One region of the Chryseobacterium sp. GW821-FHT04C04 genome, then DNA from elsewhere that is predicted to be linked to it. Evidence: riboswitches for the same ligand, from Rfam matches in the RefSeq annotation. Region 1 holds a riboswitch; each other region holds the start of a gene.

Region 1 (5,718 bases):
GATTTTGATGTCCACATCTTTGTTTATTTTCTTGATATTGGACACTGCAGAATCAATTACTTTCTTTGCCTGGTTGTTCGGAACCTTCTTACCGTTTACGATGATGCTGTCCTGATCATCAGAGTTGTATTCGATACTTGAACCGTTTACCGTGATTTTATTTTTTTCAATTCTGACACCGTTGTGGTCTTCATCTCTGTCTTGCTCGTTGTCATTCATACCGTCTCCGTCTAAGTCTCCATCCATATTGATCTCGTTCTTCTTCATTGAGATAACAATGGTTTTTTGCGGAACTACAAGCTCATAATTTACGCTGTAGTCTCTGAATCTGTGTTCATATGGATATTTTACATAGTTTGGAAGTAATACTTTATTGTTTACAACTTCTACAGGAACGGTCAGCTGGATAGGGAAATTATAACCATTTCCTTCCTTTTTGATGATCAGATAAGGGGTTTTGATATCCGGTTTTCTGGTTACATCTACTGAAATATAATCTTCTTCATACACAGATCTTTTATCAGAATAAATGTCATTGTTATAAGCTTTGAAATTCTGAGGAATGTTGATTTGCTTTACATCCACATACAGGGTATCTGAAGTCGTGTTGATGGCAACATTTTCTACATCTTCCTTATTTCCTTTGTAGATCATATTCTTTTTAGCCATGCTTAGTCCAAAGTAAGTTCCTAGTCCGATCAGAAGAAGAAATAAACCTCCTATTACCCATCCGATATTTCTCAGTTTTGTTTTTGGAGAGAATATCTTGATGCTTAATAAACTGAAAAGAATAGCAGGAATTAAACTTCCGATGACCATCATGGCTGCCAGTACTTTATCAAGTCCCTGATCATCCATGTAGAATCTGATTTCATTAGCACCAGGAAAGTCTGTATCCATTCCGAAAAGACCGAATAATACGAATACTCCGATAATGCTTCCTACAGCCATCAATACGAAGAACCCTCCTACAATGTATTTGAATACATTCCAGATCCCGCTTCCTGCGTTGTTGATGTAAGGTTTGTTTTCGTTGTATATTTCTCCGACCCTCTGAGTAGATTCATTGGCAAACTGCACCAATTTATTAGACTCATTCTTAAGATTGTCGAAGTTCATAGGCTTTCCCTGCATTTTCAGGAAATCTGCTGCTGTTTCAGCTTTTGGAAGTACGATCCAAAGGATTACATATAAAAGACCGATCAGTGAAGATGAAATGGCTGCTGTGAAAATTCCTAATACAAAGATTCCCAGCCAGATTGCTCTCATTGCGGTAATATCCATTCCTACATACTGAGCTAAACCTGCACAAACTCCGGCTACTTTTTGTTTTTCCGGGTCACGGAACAGTTGTTTTTTATCGGAATAATAAGTTCCTGAATTGGTATTTCTTGTAGATGTTTTTTCAGAAAAATAAGCCTCTTCCTGTTCTTCAATTTTTTCAGGGCTTCCGATCTGTGCGATTACCTTTTCTACGTCGGTATCGTTGATTACTTCACGTTTTCCCAGAGAATCTTTGAAAATCTCCACCATTCTTATTTCTATGTCATGCATTACCTCATCAGCCTCAGAAGCGTCCAGTGAGCTTCTCAGAGCATTCAGGTAGTCGCTGAGCTTTATATATGCGTGTTCTTCTATGGTAAAAGAAAAACCTGCGAGTCCTATTGAGAGTGTCTTGTTCATAGCTTTGTTTTTTAATTTTGTTGGGTGATTTGGTTTACTGAGGCTGTCAGCTCATTCCATGTGTTTTGAAGTTCATCCAGAAAGAGTTTCCCTTTTTCTGTGATCTGATAATATTTTCTGGGTGGTCCTCCTGTAGATTCTTCCCATCTGTAAGAGAGAAACTCTCCGTTTTTAAGTCTTGTAAGAAGAGGGTAGAGGGTCCCTTCCACTACATCCAGTTTTCCTTTTTTCAGTTCATCGATAAGATCGGAAACATACATTTCTCTATTATTGATGAGACTTAGAATACAGAATTCCAGAATCCCTTTTCGCATTTGCGCTTTGGTATTTTCGGTATTCATCTTTGATAAGTTTTGTTAATTAGTTATATTTTTAGAAAAATGCCCCTAGCTAGTTGAGCCTATTCTAATTTTACATTACAAAGATATGTAAATTAAATGGTAATATGCAATACAAAGTAGTGAAATTTTTAAAATAAAAAATATAAATAACTGATAATCAATTTTATAATTTTTTATGGAGATTTTTATGAGAATAAATTTGAGTGAAAAATGGGTAAAAATCTCTCAATTTTAAAGAAATTGAAAGAAATGCAGGGAAAGAAATCATGATTCATTAATTATTACTCATGACCGATTACTTATTACTCATATCATAGCCCTGATAGCAGCGGTTACCCCACAGCGGGTTGGGTTTTAGGCTTGGGGCGAGGAGTATGAGCGGATAGCGGGAAATAGCTTCTTATCAACAGATATCCTTTTATTTGAAGGAATAAAGCTGTTACAAATTCTGAGAGATAATGAGATTGATATTTTGAGATCGGTATTATGATTCGTATTTTTGTTAGCAATAGAAAACACTTAAATCCAAATTACTATTACCATGAATATTTTAAATAAGTATAAGAACTTATCGGCTTTTCTTGTATTGGGTCCTTTATGTTTCGGGCAATATCAGTTTGAAGTAAAAAATGCGTCAAAAAACTATAGTGCTATCATCAAGGTAGAAAATTGTTATGACAGCCGATGCAGTGGGAAGGGGACTGTGGAGCTGTTTGATAACAGAAACAGTAAGGTGCAGACTTTTGTTTCCGATGACCTTGTTCTGGAAATAGAAGAAAGCCAGAAGCTGACCCCGGGGAAAATGATTCAGTTAACGAAGCCGCAAAATTCTGTGATTATAGATGATTTTAATTTTGACGGAACAGAAGACATTGCCATAAGGAACGGAAATATGGGGAACTATAGCGCTGCTTCATACGATGTATATGTGTTCAATAGTACCAGAATGGCATTTGTGAAGAGTAAAGAGCTTACGGATCTTGCTTCCAATTCCCTTGATATTTTTGATGTTGATGCCAAGCGCAAACGCCTCATCGCCTATGGAAAGTCAGGATGCTGCAAAATTTTTACGATGGAATATGTCGTAATTCCGAATAAAGGACTGGATATGGTCTTTGAAAAGGAAGAAGATACAACCAATGAAGATCGGGTAAAAGTAATAACGAAAGAAAAGATCAATAATAAATGGAATACCAAAACAAAGGTATATCCTGCAGATCAATATAATAGAAAATAAGAAGTAAGATGAAAATTCAGAAAGAAATCGATTTTATCCTGGCAGTGGATGCTTTGAAAAATGTACAGAGAAGGAATTATAATGCAGACGATTCCCGAAGAGAAAATACAGCGGAACACTCCTGGCAGATTATCATTCTGGCTCAGATACTTTATCCATATGCGAAAAACCGTACCGATATAGATTTGTTAAGGGTGATAAGAATGCTATCCATTCATGATCTGGTGGAAATAGAAGCCGGAGACACTTTTATTTTTGATGAAAAAGCAATGGTAGGAAAGTTTGAAAGAGAGAAAGCATCTGCTCAAAAGATCTTCGGAATTCTGGATGAACCTTTACGTTCGGAATTCTTTAATTTGTGGCTTGAGTTTGAAGAAGAGAAAACACCGGATGCTGTTTTTGCGTGTGGAATAGATAGAATCATGCCATTTATCTTGAATTCCCATACTTCAGGAAAGAGCTGGACAGAAGCCGGAGTAACAGAAAAGCAAATCAGGAATATACTTGAAAATGCAATCACAAGAGCTTCAGATGAAATGGGAGAGGCTTTTGAACTGCTGCTGAATAGAAGTCTGGAAACAGAAAAAGTGGTAAAATAACTTTGATAAGAATATAAAAAGCTTCGGGCGGCCAAAGGCCGCCCGAAGCTTTTTATTTATAGTATTTGGATTGGTTTCTTGAATTCGTCTATCGCTACAAAAGTGAAATCACCTACAATGGCTTTTTCTCTTTCATAGGAATACATTTGCTCGGTGTAGATCTCAACGTTTACTTTCATACTGGTTTTTCCTACGTATGACACTTTTCCGATCAACTCAACAATCGTTCCGGCAGGAATAGGTTTCTTGAAATCGATCTTGTCACTGCTCACTGTTACCACTCTTTTTCTTGCAAATCGGGTTGCGGTAATAAAAGCTACTTCGTCCATCAGCTGCATCGCTGTACCTCCAAAAAGGGTATCATAATGATTGGTTGTGTTAGGGAAAACCGCTTTAAAGATTCTGGTTTCGGATGCTTCAATTCTTTCTTCTGTAGTCATATATCATTATTAATTAAAGCGAAATAAAATGATATTAAAATAACAGAACAATGACAGGAACTTATAGAATTCCTGAAACAATCCATCAGATCAATACAACTTCAAATCGCGAAAGTTACATGTTTAAGAAAAAGGCAGGTCTCCTGACTCGTAACATCTTTATCTCCTTCCCATGCCTCGCACAGTGGATCCTTGATAAAGATTTCAGTTACTTACAGTTGCGCGACAGTCCGTGATTTTCACACGGTTCCCTTTTAATCTGCAGTGATGCAGAACCAATTTCTGTGATGAATAAGTGTAAAACTTTTCGAGTGCAAAAATAATGAATTTATTCCGGATTATGGTAAATAATCTGGCTGATTACTCTACCTTTCTTGATCGTCCAGAGAGTGGTATATCTGTTCTCTCCTGAACCATTTATCATGTATAGGAAAATATTGTCGCTGTCAAGAGAGGTTACTCCAATATTCTCAAAATCCATGGTAGGCTGGAACATGTTTTTGATCGCTTCTCTTACAAAGACAGAACCTCTTCCGGGCTGCTGTACTCTGATCGATTTGATCTCGGTCATTCCTTCAGGAAGGTCGTTTCCAATTCCCCAGGGCTTTACTTTATCGATGGTAAGAAGTTTTCCTTCTGCATCTTTTTCCTTTTTACGGTAGCCGGCGTTGGAAGGATAAACATCAATCACAACCTTGCTTCTTTGGGCAGTAGGAATTTTCGGATCAGAATTGTCTGTGAAAATAAGTGATCTTCCGTTTTTAGATTTTGAAGGAGTATACGCCGGAAGCTGATCGATATAAGCAATACGTTCTTTATTGACCATTCCTTCTTTATCAAGAGTTTCATAACGTACAAACGGTTTGTCATCATCCTGTTTTTCAGGATATTTGATCCAGATCCATTCTGTCTCTCCGGGAGCAGGCTTTACATAAACGAATACATCACCTTTACGCATACGGATCTTGTCTACAATTTTTCGGTAATTGTCTTTATGAACCCGTACATTGGCATATCCCTCTTCAGCTTTTACAACTCCGAAAGGAACCTTATTCTGTCCTTTTACAAAGGCTAAAGAAAAAATACTGAAAGCGGATACATAGAATGCTTTGTTTATGAAAGTCATCATGAAAATTTTTTGATCCCCCAAATATATAAATTAAATGCTTTTCGGGAGATAATTATACCGCTGCAGTTCTTTAAAATCTTGTATTTGTTTCAGATGGCCGTCAGAAAGCAGATATATTGAGTCTGAAATATCCAGAACATCCTGATAATTATGGTCAGAAATGATAAAACCTTTATCGTTTGATTGTTGGCGAATGGTTTTCTTTAATTTTTCGCAAACTTTTGGAGAAAGACTGTGAAATGGTTCGTCCAGTAAAGCAAAATCAGCTTCAGAATGAATGATCATCAAA
Region 2 (5,718 bases), on a different contig from region 1:
AGAAAAAATGGCTAAAGCCGGAGCAGATCGTTTTGGATCAGGATGGGCATGGCTTTCTGTGGATAAAAACGGAAAACTATTCGTTTCTTCTACTCCTAACCAGGATAATCCTTTGATGGATGTAGTGGAAGAGAAGGGAACTCCTATCTTCGGAATTGATGTATGGGAACATGCTTATTATTTAAAATATCAGAATAAAAGAGCAGATTATCTTACCGCTATCTGGAACGTTACCAACTGGAAAGAAATCAGCAGAAGATATGACGAAGCTATAAGCAAGAAATAATCTGATGAAATTATTTTACAGCATACTTTTTACTTTTTATATGGTGCTAAGACCTTTGGTACCATTGGTAGAGTATGCTGTAAATTATGATTATATCGTCAAAGTTCTCTGTATTAATAAAAGCAGACCGGAGGTTCACTGTAACGGAAAATGTTACCTGAGTAAAGAATTGGCGAAAACCAATGATTCAGAATCTTCACCCTTTCAGAAACTCAAAAACTCAGGACAGAAAATCCTTGATACCTATATCCTGCCTGCAACCACAGAGATCATTACTACTGAAAAACGCCCGTTTTTCAATTTCAACTTTACTTACGAAGCAGCTTACTCTTTTCTGTTTCTTACCCACATTTTCAAACCACCGGTTTTTTAAGTTGTACTATCACTATTCAACCACAAAAGTCACAAAAGCTTACATCAATTAAAAATCTTTGATTTTAAAAAAGCTTAAGTGTTCTATGCATAAAGCTTATCACTTAATAAAATTAAGTGTAAGAACTCTTGTGCCTTTTGTGGTAAAAAAAGAATGTTTTTACATTCAAAAATTATAATTCAACTTAAAAAATCAACAATGAAAATTTATAAATTTTTATCACTATTCTTTATTGCCATTACTTTATTCTCTTTTGTAGCCTGCGAAAGCAGCAGGGATGATGAAAATCCACAGGATACCACCCCCGGAAAACTCCAGATCAAATTCGAAAACGGATTTAATAATGTTGGAGATATCGTCTTGAACCAAACGACTCAGACTTCTTCTAATGGGCAGAAACATCATTTTTCCGCTTTGAAATATGTAATCAGTAATATCGCCCTGATAGACGAGAATGGAAATGAATTTAAATACAATGAAAACAACCCTGATAAAGGAGCTTTTATCGTCGATCAGGCAGATGCTGTAGCCGGAGTGATATATTTGAATTTGGATGGTATTCCGAAAAACAATTACAAAAAAATAAGATTCGGATTGGGGATCAGTCAAAAAGCATACTTGCTGGGACAAGACGGGCAAGCTGAATTCTGGACAAAAGCGAAACAGAAAGGAATGACGTGGTCATGGGCTGCCGGGTATGTCTTTGTAAAACTGGAAGGGAAATATGGGAATGATGCCCCTTCAAAGGAATTTATGAATCACACTGGAAATATGGGGAATGTTACTGCTAATGAGCAGCCTGACCTATACCGTGAAATTACATTGAATCTTCCGACAACAGCAAGAGTAACAGGAACAATCCGTCCTTCTGTTCACATTTTGGCAGATCTTAACCAATTTTTGAGCGGAGAAAAGACACTTACTCTTACAACGGCCAATGATATGTTGATGGGCTCAAACCAACACTTGGCAGATGTTACCAATAATCTTACAAAAATGTTTAAAGTAGACCACGTTCACAATGATTAATTTTTTTGTTAAAACGATACTGGTTTTGCTTGTATTTCTGTTAAGTTGTATTTCCTGTTCTGATGAGGTGATTCAGCCGTTGGAAAAAGATGAAGCTTATAACCTGCAGTTTCCTTCTTATTTCCCGGAAATGACTTTTGATCAATCAACCAATCCCGTGACAAAAAATGGAGTGGAGTTGGGAAGGAAATTATTCTATGAAGGAAGGCTTTCCCGAAACAATACCATTTCATGCGGTTTCTGTCATATTCAGGAAAATGCCTTTACCCATCACGGGCATACCGTAAGCCATGGTGTTGACGATAGAATAGGAATCAGGAATGCACCACCTATTCAGAATATGGCTTTTTTGAAACGATATATGTGGGACGGAGTGATCCATAATCTGAATGAACAGCCCATCAGCCCGATTACAGATGTTAATGAAATGGACAGCTCCATACCGGACGCTATTTCAAAGATAAAAGATGATCAGAAGTATAAAAAATTATTCAGAGAAGCCTATGGAGATGAAACAATTACAGGAGAACGAATTCTAAAAGCTTTGTCGCAGTTTATGGCTTCGTTGATTTCTGCAGATTCAAAATATGATAGATTCAAGCAGGGAAAAGAGCAACTAACTTCAGCAGAATCCCAGGGAATGGCTTTGTTCGGGCAGAAGTGCGCTTCCTGTCATAGCGGAGAACTGTTTACTGATGAGAGTTTCCGGAATACAGGAATGTATTATAACACGGAATTTAAGGATGCAGGACGGTACAGGGTAACCCTTAATCAGGTAGATTGGATGAAATTTCGTGTTCCGAGTTTAAGAAATGTAGAATATACAGCACCTTACATGCATGACGGGAGATTTTACACCTTAGATGCGGTCCTTAATTTCTATTCGAATCAGGTAGAAGATAATGCCAATCTGGATCCACAGCTGAAACAGAACGGTCATATAGGAATTACCATGAACAGTCAGGAAAAACAGTCGATCATTGCATTCCTGAAAACACTGTCAGACAAAAGTTTTATATCCAATCCAAAATTTGCAGAATAATTTATAAAAAATGAAGAAGATTATATTGATACTAAGTTTGATCCTGTTTAATCTGTATCAGGCAAATACCATTAGAGACAGTGCTTATAGTGCTCCGGATACCTTTAGCAGATTCGATTTTGATGATGATTGTGATGCTTGCGGCTGTGCAGCAGGAAACGGATCTTCAGGCTTTGAATCTTTATTGAACCCACAGTTTATCGGAATCAAATACTTTGCCCAGCATTACAAAGCCAAAGAAAATTTATTTGTAAAAGATCTTACGCAGGATCAGTATTTCAATACCCTGCAGCTTTGGGGGAAAATTCCATTGACTAAAAAGCTGAGTGTATATGCAAGTCTGCCCTTCCATTTCCATGAAAAGAAAACCTTACAGGGAGATATCAAAATCAATGGAATAGGGGATCTGAATCTGATGGGAATTTACCAGCTGATGAGCTCTAAAGATAATTTCCACCATCTGAGCGGAGGTTTAGGAGTGAAAATTCCTTTGGGGAAATTTGATGAAAAAGGAGTTTCCGGTGTCAATCCGAGTTTTCAGCTGGGAACTGGAAGCTGGGATTATCAGGCCGCTTTGAATTATAAGTTTCAGAAAGATAAAGTGGCAGTAATGGTCAATACAGACTATACGATCAAGACGGAAAATAAGAAAAATTACCGTTTTGGAAACCAATGGAACTATGCTGCGACGGGTTTTTACCAGGTTGCGGGAAATGAAAAATCTATTTTTTCTGTAAAGACGGGCGTTCAGGGAGAAGTGTATGCCCAGAATAAACAATTCGATGAAGCTTTACCCAATACTGCAGGAAGTGCTTTGTATGGGAAACTAGGATTTGAAGCCTCTTATAAAAAGCTAAGTTTGGGAACTGAACTCATGCTTCCTATGTATACCCGGTTGGCAGGCGGAGATATTGAAGCAAAGTCGAGATTCAGTATTTTCCTGAATATTGGAATTTAAAGTGAAACCCTTAATAAAATGATGTTAAAGCTCCTTCGGGAGCTTTAATTGTTTATGAATCATGATTTTAATTGGGGGTTAGGAATAATTCTTTATCTTTGCCGAAATTTGGTGAGCCCTAAAAAGCTCTTAAAAGGGAATCCGGTGAAAATCCGGGACAGACCCGCTGCTGTAAGCTCCACACCAAGATTTTTGAAAAATATATCCACTGTTTTTTTTATGGGAAGGATTTCAAAAATGGAGTAAGTCAGAAGACCTGCCAGAAAATAATCGTTTGACGCTTTCGTGGAATAAAGCTTAGGACATCAATGATTCTGTGCAGTGATAGCTGTGCTTTGTCGTTGTTTTCTTATATCCATTAGTGTCATCATTATCTTAAATGAGCTAATGGCAGCAAAACTAACTACTTCTACAATTCATAAAGCTGTTTTCACAATACTGGTGATAACATCTCAACTTTTGTTTTCCCAAACCAAGAAAAAAGATAGTCTGGAGGAAGAGACCATTAAAGGAATCAATCTTTACAAAAAGAATTTTAAAGAAATCCTTCCGGCACAAACCTTACAGGGCGAGCAGCTGGAAAGACTGAACAGTCATTCTGTAGCAGATGCTCTGCGGTATTTTTCCGGCGTTCAGATCAAAGACTATGGTGGTTTGGGTGGTTTGAAAACCATTAATATCCGGAGTATGGGAAGCCAGCATGTAGGTGTTTTCTATGATGGGATTCAACTGGGAAATGCCCAAAACGGACTGGTAGATCTGGGAAGATATTCTTTGGATGATCTGGAAGAAATATCATTGTATAACGGGCAGAAAAGTGAAATCTTCCAGCCGGCAAAAGACTTCGGATCTTCGGGATCTATCTATTTACAGCCTAAAACTCCTGTATTTAAAGGAGCAAGAAAAACAAATTTGGTTATACGAGCAAAAAGTGCTTCCATTGATCTTTTCAATCCATCATTCCGATTAGAGCAGAAGATTTCAGGCAAAGTTTCTGCCAGCTTCAGTGGAGAATTTATGCAGAGTGACGGAATTTATAGATTCCGGTATGCTAAGAAATATCCTGATGGACAACAGGCCTATGATACCATCGCAAAGAGACAGGACTCGGATATCAAAGCAAAGCGTTTTGAAACTTCTCTCAACGGAACCTTAAATAACGGAAGCTGGAACATCAGAGGTTATGGTTATATTTCAGACCGTGGCATGCCGGCACCTATTGTCAATGGTCGTTTTGGAGGGAGAGGCGCAAGACTTTCCGATGAAAATTATTTTGTACAGGCTAATCTTCGAAAAAAGCTGTTTCCAAAATTTGAAACCCAGCTGAAAGCAAAATTTGCTTACGATTATACCCATTTCATGGATACGGTTCGTTCGCAGTCTATTATTTATAACGATAACACCTATATCCAACGAGAACTCTATCTTTCCTCATCCAATATCTATTCTATCACACCCAATTGGGATGTCAGTCTGAGTGGAGATTTTCAGTACAATAATCTGGATGCCAATCTGGATAACTTTTCTTATCCTACACGTTACACCACATTGGTAGCATTGGCAACAACATATCAGTGGAACAGATTCAAAATTCTGGGAAGCCTTTTAGGAACCTTTACCTTTGAAGAAGTAAGAAAAAACAAAAGACCGGGAGATGCAAGAGAGTGGACACCTGCCGTATTTATGAGCTATCAGCCTGAGATCATTCCGGAGCTTACTCTTAGAGCTTTCTATAAAAGGATTTTCCGACTTCCAACCTTCAACGATTTGTATTATACCAATATCGGAAACACGTATCTGAAACCGGAATTTACCAATCAATATGATGTAGGATTTACCTATCAGAAGAATTATAACAACCACTTCTTTAAAAGCTTTTATGCTAAAGTAGACGGCTATTATAACAAGGTGCAGGATAAAATTGTAGCCGCACCTAACGGAAGTATGTTCCGCTGGCTGATGATGAACCTGGGAATGGTTGAAATCATTGGAGCAGATGTAAATCTTCAGACGGAAATGCAGCTGGGGAA
Region 3 (5,718 bases), on a different contig from region 1:
CAATATCGCTATGCAGTGTGGCGGTTTGCAAAAATGTTAACAATAATCATTGAAATGTAAAATTTAAATGATTCAAAATGAGAGCATTGAGGTTTTCCCGTGTAACATTTTTTTTGAGGGGTTTATAAAATATATTGTCATTTATTGTTTTTTTACTGATTATCCGTTTATACAACAGTAATATTTGCAATCACGAGCCTATCGAATAGCTTTTCTCCCAAATACCTTCGATTAAGTTTGTAAACGAACTCATTTAAGTATAGTTGTAGATACTTTCTCTTGATTTTATGGTATTTGCTCAGCAAGTTTCTTTTGGCATTACTAATGTACCCATTTGAGAGTATCCTTAGTTGTTTTGGTATCTGTCAAAATCCCAACTTTCCTTAGTGACTTTCGGCTTAAAGGCTGTAAAGTCTTCAACGTATTGTACCATAAGCTCACCTAAAACCGCTTCAAAATCAACTGTTGCAGCAATAGAATCGTGAATCGTAAAAAGTGCCATTTTCAGGGTACTCTTTCGCAATCTTTTTAGTCACATAATCAATAATGCAGTGCGATTCTATATTTTGAAGAAGTCTCGATAAATGCGCATTATCTTCTTCTTTCAAAGTTTCAAGAACACGCATGAAATTTGGCAATTCTTCTTTCAATTTGAGATAATACTCGTCTGTTGAATCATTCTTACAGAAGAGTGCTCTTATAAAAACTGATTTCAAAAGTTCTCTTTCTGTATCAAAGGAAACAGGATGCTTACTTTTTAATTCCTTAATGAAAACAACACGTGTGAGAAGAACATCTTCTTGCGTATGAAGAACCGCCTGTTCGGCGAGTTCGAGTATCATCAAAAAGATAAAGACACTCCTTAATCTCAAAAGCAAGAGGCTGTCCAAAAAGTTTGGACAGCCCTTAATATATAACAGCAAGCTTTTTGAATATTCCGTTTTCCGATATAAATATTGCTAATTGCTATTTTTTTAGATATTATCTTAAAGTAATAAGGAGATTAATTATTATCAATACAAAATTATCAAAATTACAACTGATAATCAATATTTTAACTCAAACAACTATTATATCTTCAGATAACATTTAACTATTGATAATCGACTACATACATTGTTCCTTTATCTACCTTTCCTGTTTTAGGCAGAATTTTTGCTTTAGGATTTCCGTTCCCGTCATCTACTACTCCAAAATCATCATCATTGAAAACAGCCAGTTTATTGTTTCCTAAATAAACAATTCCCTCAAATTTATCATGTTCATAACCTAATTTTGCAACCAGATCCACTGCCAATGTTTTGGTGACAGTCTTTATCCCTGCATTGGTTATCTCATCCCATGAGCACTGTTCTAAAGCTTTTCCGTTCACTTTCATCCCGTCTACAGCATTAATATCAGCTCCGTTTACATCACTGGCATTGCTCAGGTTGATTCTGTATACCTTTTTAAGCCCTCCCTGAGATCCGAAATTTCCATCTCTTTCAATCACTAAGAATTCATTATTACTTAATGCCGTAATATCACAAACCGAGTCAGAAGCGCCTCCATCCTGTTTGTATAAAAACTGCTTGGTCTGCCCTGTAATAATATCAAATGTGACAATTCTTGTTAAGCTAGTATTGGTTGCCAATGCTTTGCTGGGCACATACATCATCGACTGTATTGTTCCAACCAATGTTCTTCCGTCCGGGGTCATAGCAAGTCCTTCCATTCCTCTGTTAGCCCTTCTTTTGGCTAAAACAGCAGGTAATTTTCTTGTTCCTGTATTTACACCTATCGGGCTTATTCTTTCCATTTCTACTCCATCTGCGCTGTAATGCACGATATGCGGACCATATTCATCAGAAACCCAAAATGTACCGTCAGCCGCAGCAACAATACTTTCACTGTCCAGGCCATATGTATCCGTACCCAGAACATTTCCGGATGCATCATAGGCTATTTCTCCTGTACTCCCCATTCCTACAGGGTTTGGTAAGCCTGTAATAGGCTGTCCCGATGGATTTTTAAGCTTAATATATTTGATCACCTCTACATTTCCATCAGCATTGATTTTAAAATGCATAATGGTAGGAGTAAAGTTAGGGGTTAAGAATTTTTTTCCATTCTGGAAGTCCGTGTTGGGTCCCCTGTCTGTAATGACATAAAATTCGCCTTTTCTCGTAGGGTGAGCCGCAGCTCCGGAGCCAAATCCGCCATTGATAACATCTACTCCGTTTATCGTAGCCAATTTGGTAAATGGAAACTCCTGAGGGAGTTTGGAATAATTAATATCCTGGTTAATCATTGTGGTATCATCATCACTTTTACATGAAGCCAATACTGCCAGCACTACAACAGACAATAGTAATTTTTTCATATTCACTTTTATGGCTGCGAAAGTATAAATTGATTGTAAACTCATCTTGAATATAATGATAATTGTGTTTTAACAATGGAACCTCAAAATGAATTGAATATAAACAGAAAAACATTGAATTTTAAAATAAAACATTAATCATTCAACCCAATCATTAATTAATATGAAAATCAGCTTTTTAAGAATCTCTAAAAAAAAATAATTCACAAAACGGACTCACCTATTTATATGATATATTTGCAGCGTTTTTTAAGGCTGAACAATGTTCATTAATAGGGAATCAAGTGAGAATAATATTCAAATCTTGGGCTGTACCCGCAACTGTAAACTGTTTAAACTTATAGCACAACAATATCCACTGGGTCTGAAAATCCGGGAAGGAAGCTGTAAGATGTGAGCCAGGAGACCTGCCTTAAGATACGGGCTTCAGAGAAGGAATTATTTTTACTCTGAAGATAAGTTTCGGGAATAAAACTTTAATTTAATTATATCATGAGAAAAATCTATCTTTTTTTCTTACTGCTTTGTATGCAGTTATTGTCGGCCCAATTCACAGAAAACGACATCAAATTTTGGGTAGGAACCGGTTCTAAAAAGGCCTATTTCATTGCTGATTTTAATGACGATAATACTCCCAATTCTTATGCGTGGGGATATCGTTTTGATAGCAATGATTTAGTGATGGAAGATCTTATCAATGCAATTGTGGCCGCAGAATCCAAAATGCAGGTTGACATTCCTACAGGATATCTTTCTATTCTGAATTATAATCATCACACCTCCACTACTGATGATAGCTGGATAACATGGTCTGGGCCCAGCGCATCAAACATGACGTGGAACAATGGTGTAGGGTATACTCCATTGGTTGACGGAAAATGGTATGGAGTGGCATATGGTCTTGATCATTACGATACTCCTCCCTCTACTCCCGTTGCAGCTTACAGCTCTACATGGTATACTCCATCTCAGGTTACCAACTGGATTGGAACAGGAAGCAATACAAGTCTTATCGTAATCGATTTTGGAACTGATAATGCCAACGGAAGTGCCAATTCTTTTGTCTTTGGAATAAAATATAATGGAAGTATAACGGCTGAACAGGCTTTACAACTGATCCAGTCACAGACTTCCTATTTTAATGTTACATCCGTCAATAATCAGATTTCCAATTTATCATTGAATTCATTCACCGGGAACGCTTCCGGATCAGATAGCTGGAAGTTGTATAAAGGAAAAGACTTGTCGAGCTGGCAAACCAAAACTAACCTTTCTCAGATTCAGTTGAGCAACAACGACTGGTTGGGATTGAGTTTTGGACAGAGAAGACCATTTACCCCGACTGAAGCATCTAATGCAACACTGGGAACGTCCGATGTGAATAAGAAAAAATTCAGTATTTATCCTAATCCTGCAAGTGATTTTATTCAGATTGAAACTGCTGAGAAACTGAAGGAAGTGAATATGTATTCTGCCACAGGACAGAAGGTAATGACTTCTCAGGAAGCAAAGATTACGATCCAGTCTTTAACTTCAGGGGTTTATTTTGTTGAAATTAAAACTGCTGAAAGTACTACGATCCATAAAATGGTTAAGAAATAGAGAAAGCGCCTTGAAAGGCGCTTTTTTTATAAGGATATGTCCAGAACTACACGTAAAACCACCCCGTCAAAAATTATTTGAATTTTCACTCCTCCTGAAGAGGGGAATTTTACGTCTCCAGTATTTGTAAGCGTTTTAATTTTCCGGGAAAAAACTTTTGTGGTAAACAAAAAACCGCACCAGATGGGTGCGGTTTCTTATGATTTTATAATCAATTATTTTTTCTCTGTAGATCTTTGTAGAACCTCATCTACCATTCCGTAACCTTTAGCTTCTTCAGAAGTCATCCAGTAATCTCTGTCAGAAGATTTCTCTACCCACTCATACGTTTGTCCTGAGTGGTGACCGATGATTTCATAAAGCTCCTGCTTTAATTTCAGCATTTCTCTCAAGTTGATCTCCATATCTGAAGCTACTCCCTGAGCACCTCCTGAAGGCTGGTGGATCATTACTCTTGAGTGCTTAAGCGCAGAACGTTTTCCTTTTTCTCCGGCAACCAATAATACAGCTCCCATAGAAGCAGCCATACCTGTACAGATTGTCGCTACATCCGGCTTGATGATCTGCATCGTATCATAAATACCTAAACCGGCATATACGCTACCACCAGGAGAGTTGATATAGATCTGAATATCTTTTGATGGGTCTGCACTTTCTAAGAATAAAAGCTGTGCCGTAACGATGTTTGCTACCTGATCATCAATACCTGTTCCCAGGAAGATAATTCTGTCCATCATCAAACGGGAGAAAACGTCCATCTGAGCAACGTTTAATCTTCTTTCTTCCATGATGTACGGAGTAAGATTCGTTGGGCCATACATTCCCATATACTGATCGGTAACCAAACCGTTATTTCCTAAGTGCTTTACAGAGAAATCTCTGAATTCTTTTTTAATGTCCATATTTTTATTATGTATTATTTTTAAATATTCCTGAAGTTTAAATTACAATATTTATTCCTAAAATTTTATAGGACTTTTTGTCACAGAATATCAAAAAAAACTGACTTCAAACTATCTCTTACGATCTACATAAATCCCTTTGATAGGTGAATATTCGATAATATTGCTCAATCTGATGGAAGCCTGTTTCAGTAAGGTAATCTTTTTTATCAGTTCATAATATTTTCCTTCATCTGTATTGCTGTACTGATCCAGTTCTTTTGCCGTTTCTGTGATTAAATAATCAATATATCTGTATTTGTGCAATAAAACATCTCCCTGGATCTGATCCGCCACTTTATCTCCGTAATTGGGTGGATAGATGTTTCTGGAAGCCCAATTTTCAAGATCATCCAACGGAATCAAAGCATCTACAACCTTTGTGGTAATCTCTTCATCCATAAAAGATACAAAAAAGTTTCCACTTCTGAGCTCGTCTTTTTGAATTCCTTCTCTTACCTGAGTGATAATGATTTCATTTCCTTTGACTAAAAATGCATACTGCTCTTCTTCAAAATGATGAAGAATCTCCTCAATGACTGTAATCTGATATTCTTCACCCTGTTCATTTTTACGTTTCAGAACAATATCTCCAAATGCCAGCATGTGTTCTACAAGTTTATTCTCCATAAACAATACATCGAACAAAAAAGGATCTTCTTTTTCCTTATCCAAAGGAACAATCTCCATCTTAGGAGCAACATTTTCCTTCGGTTGCTGCTGCACATGATGAGTCTGATTCTGCGTGATCTGCTTCTGAACCCCTAGCTCATTGAAAAGACTCTGCTCAGAAAGTCCGAACTTATTGGATAC

The links. Region 1 has a riboswitch for cobalamin ahead of AC07UM_RS18845 (acyl-CoA thioesterase). Riboswitches for the same ligand answer to the same signal wherever they lie in the genome.
Region 2: linked by a shared signal. The riboswitch ahead of AC07UM_RS10595 (TonB-dependent receptor plug domain-containing protein) and the one ahead of AC07UM_RS18845 (acyl-CoA thioesterase) in region 1 are both predicted to bind cobalamin.
Region 3: linked by a shared signal. The riboswitch ahead of AC07UM_RS04790 (T9SS type A sorting domain-containing protein) and the one ahead of AC07UM_RS18845 (acyl-CoA thioesterase) in region 1 are both predicted to bind cobalamin.

Annotation. Positions count from the first base shown of each region.
Region 1 covers NZ_JBWKTO010000005.1:436,635-442,352, reverse strand. Annotated here, with positions in the region: gene AC07UM_RS18865 (PspC domain-containing protein) at 1-1,683, opposite strand, end outside; gene AC07UM_RS18860 (PadR family transcriptional regulator) at 1,695-2,024, opposite strand; gene AC07UM_RS18855 (XAC2610-related protein) at 2,566-3,261, shown strand; gene AC07UM_RS18850 (HD domain-containing protein) at 3,270-3,860, shown strand; gene AC07UM_RS18845 (acyl-CoA thioesterase) at 3,917-4,300, opposite strand; cobalamin riboswitch at 4,417-4,595, opposite strand; gene AC07UM_RS18840 (hypothetical protein) at 4,629-5,429, opposite strand; gene AC07UM_RS18835 (ATP-binding cassette domain-containing protein) at 5,460-5,718, opposite strand, start outside.
Region 2 covers NZ_JBWKTO010000003.1:142,783-148,500, reverse strand. Annotated here, with positions in the region: gene AC07UM_RS10620 (superoxide dismutase) at 1-286, shown strand, start outside; gene AC07UM_RS10615 (hypothetical protein) at 291-659, shown strand; gene AC07UM_RS10610 (MbnP family protein) at 858-1,688, shown strand; gene AC07UM_RS10605 (cytochrome-c peroxidase) at 1,681-2,730, shown strand; gene AC07UM_RS10600 (transporter) at 2,741-3,688, shown strand; cobalamin riboswitch at 3,781-3,966, shown strand; gene AC07UM_RS10595 (TonB-dependent receptor plug domain-containing protein) at 4,076-5,718, shown strand, end outside.
Region 3 covers NZ_JBWKTO010000001.1:1,070,309-1,076,026, forward strand. Annotated here, with positions in the region: partial or broken gene AC07UM_RS04775 (transposase) at 168-366, opposite strand; gene AC07UM_RS04780 (hypothetical protein) at 347-523, opposite strand; gene AC07UM_RS04785 (esterase-like activity of phytase family protein) at 1,094-2,362, opposite strand; cobalamin riboswitch at 2,598-2,791, shown strand; gene AC07UM_RS04790 (T9SS type A sorting domain-containing protein) at 2,891-3,964, shown strand; gene clpP (ATP-dependent Clp endopeptidase proteolytic subunit ClpP) at 4,180-4,866, opposite strand; gene dnaG (DNA primase) at 4,978-5,718, opposite strand, start outside.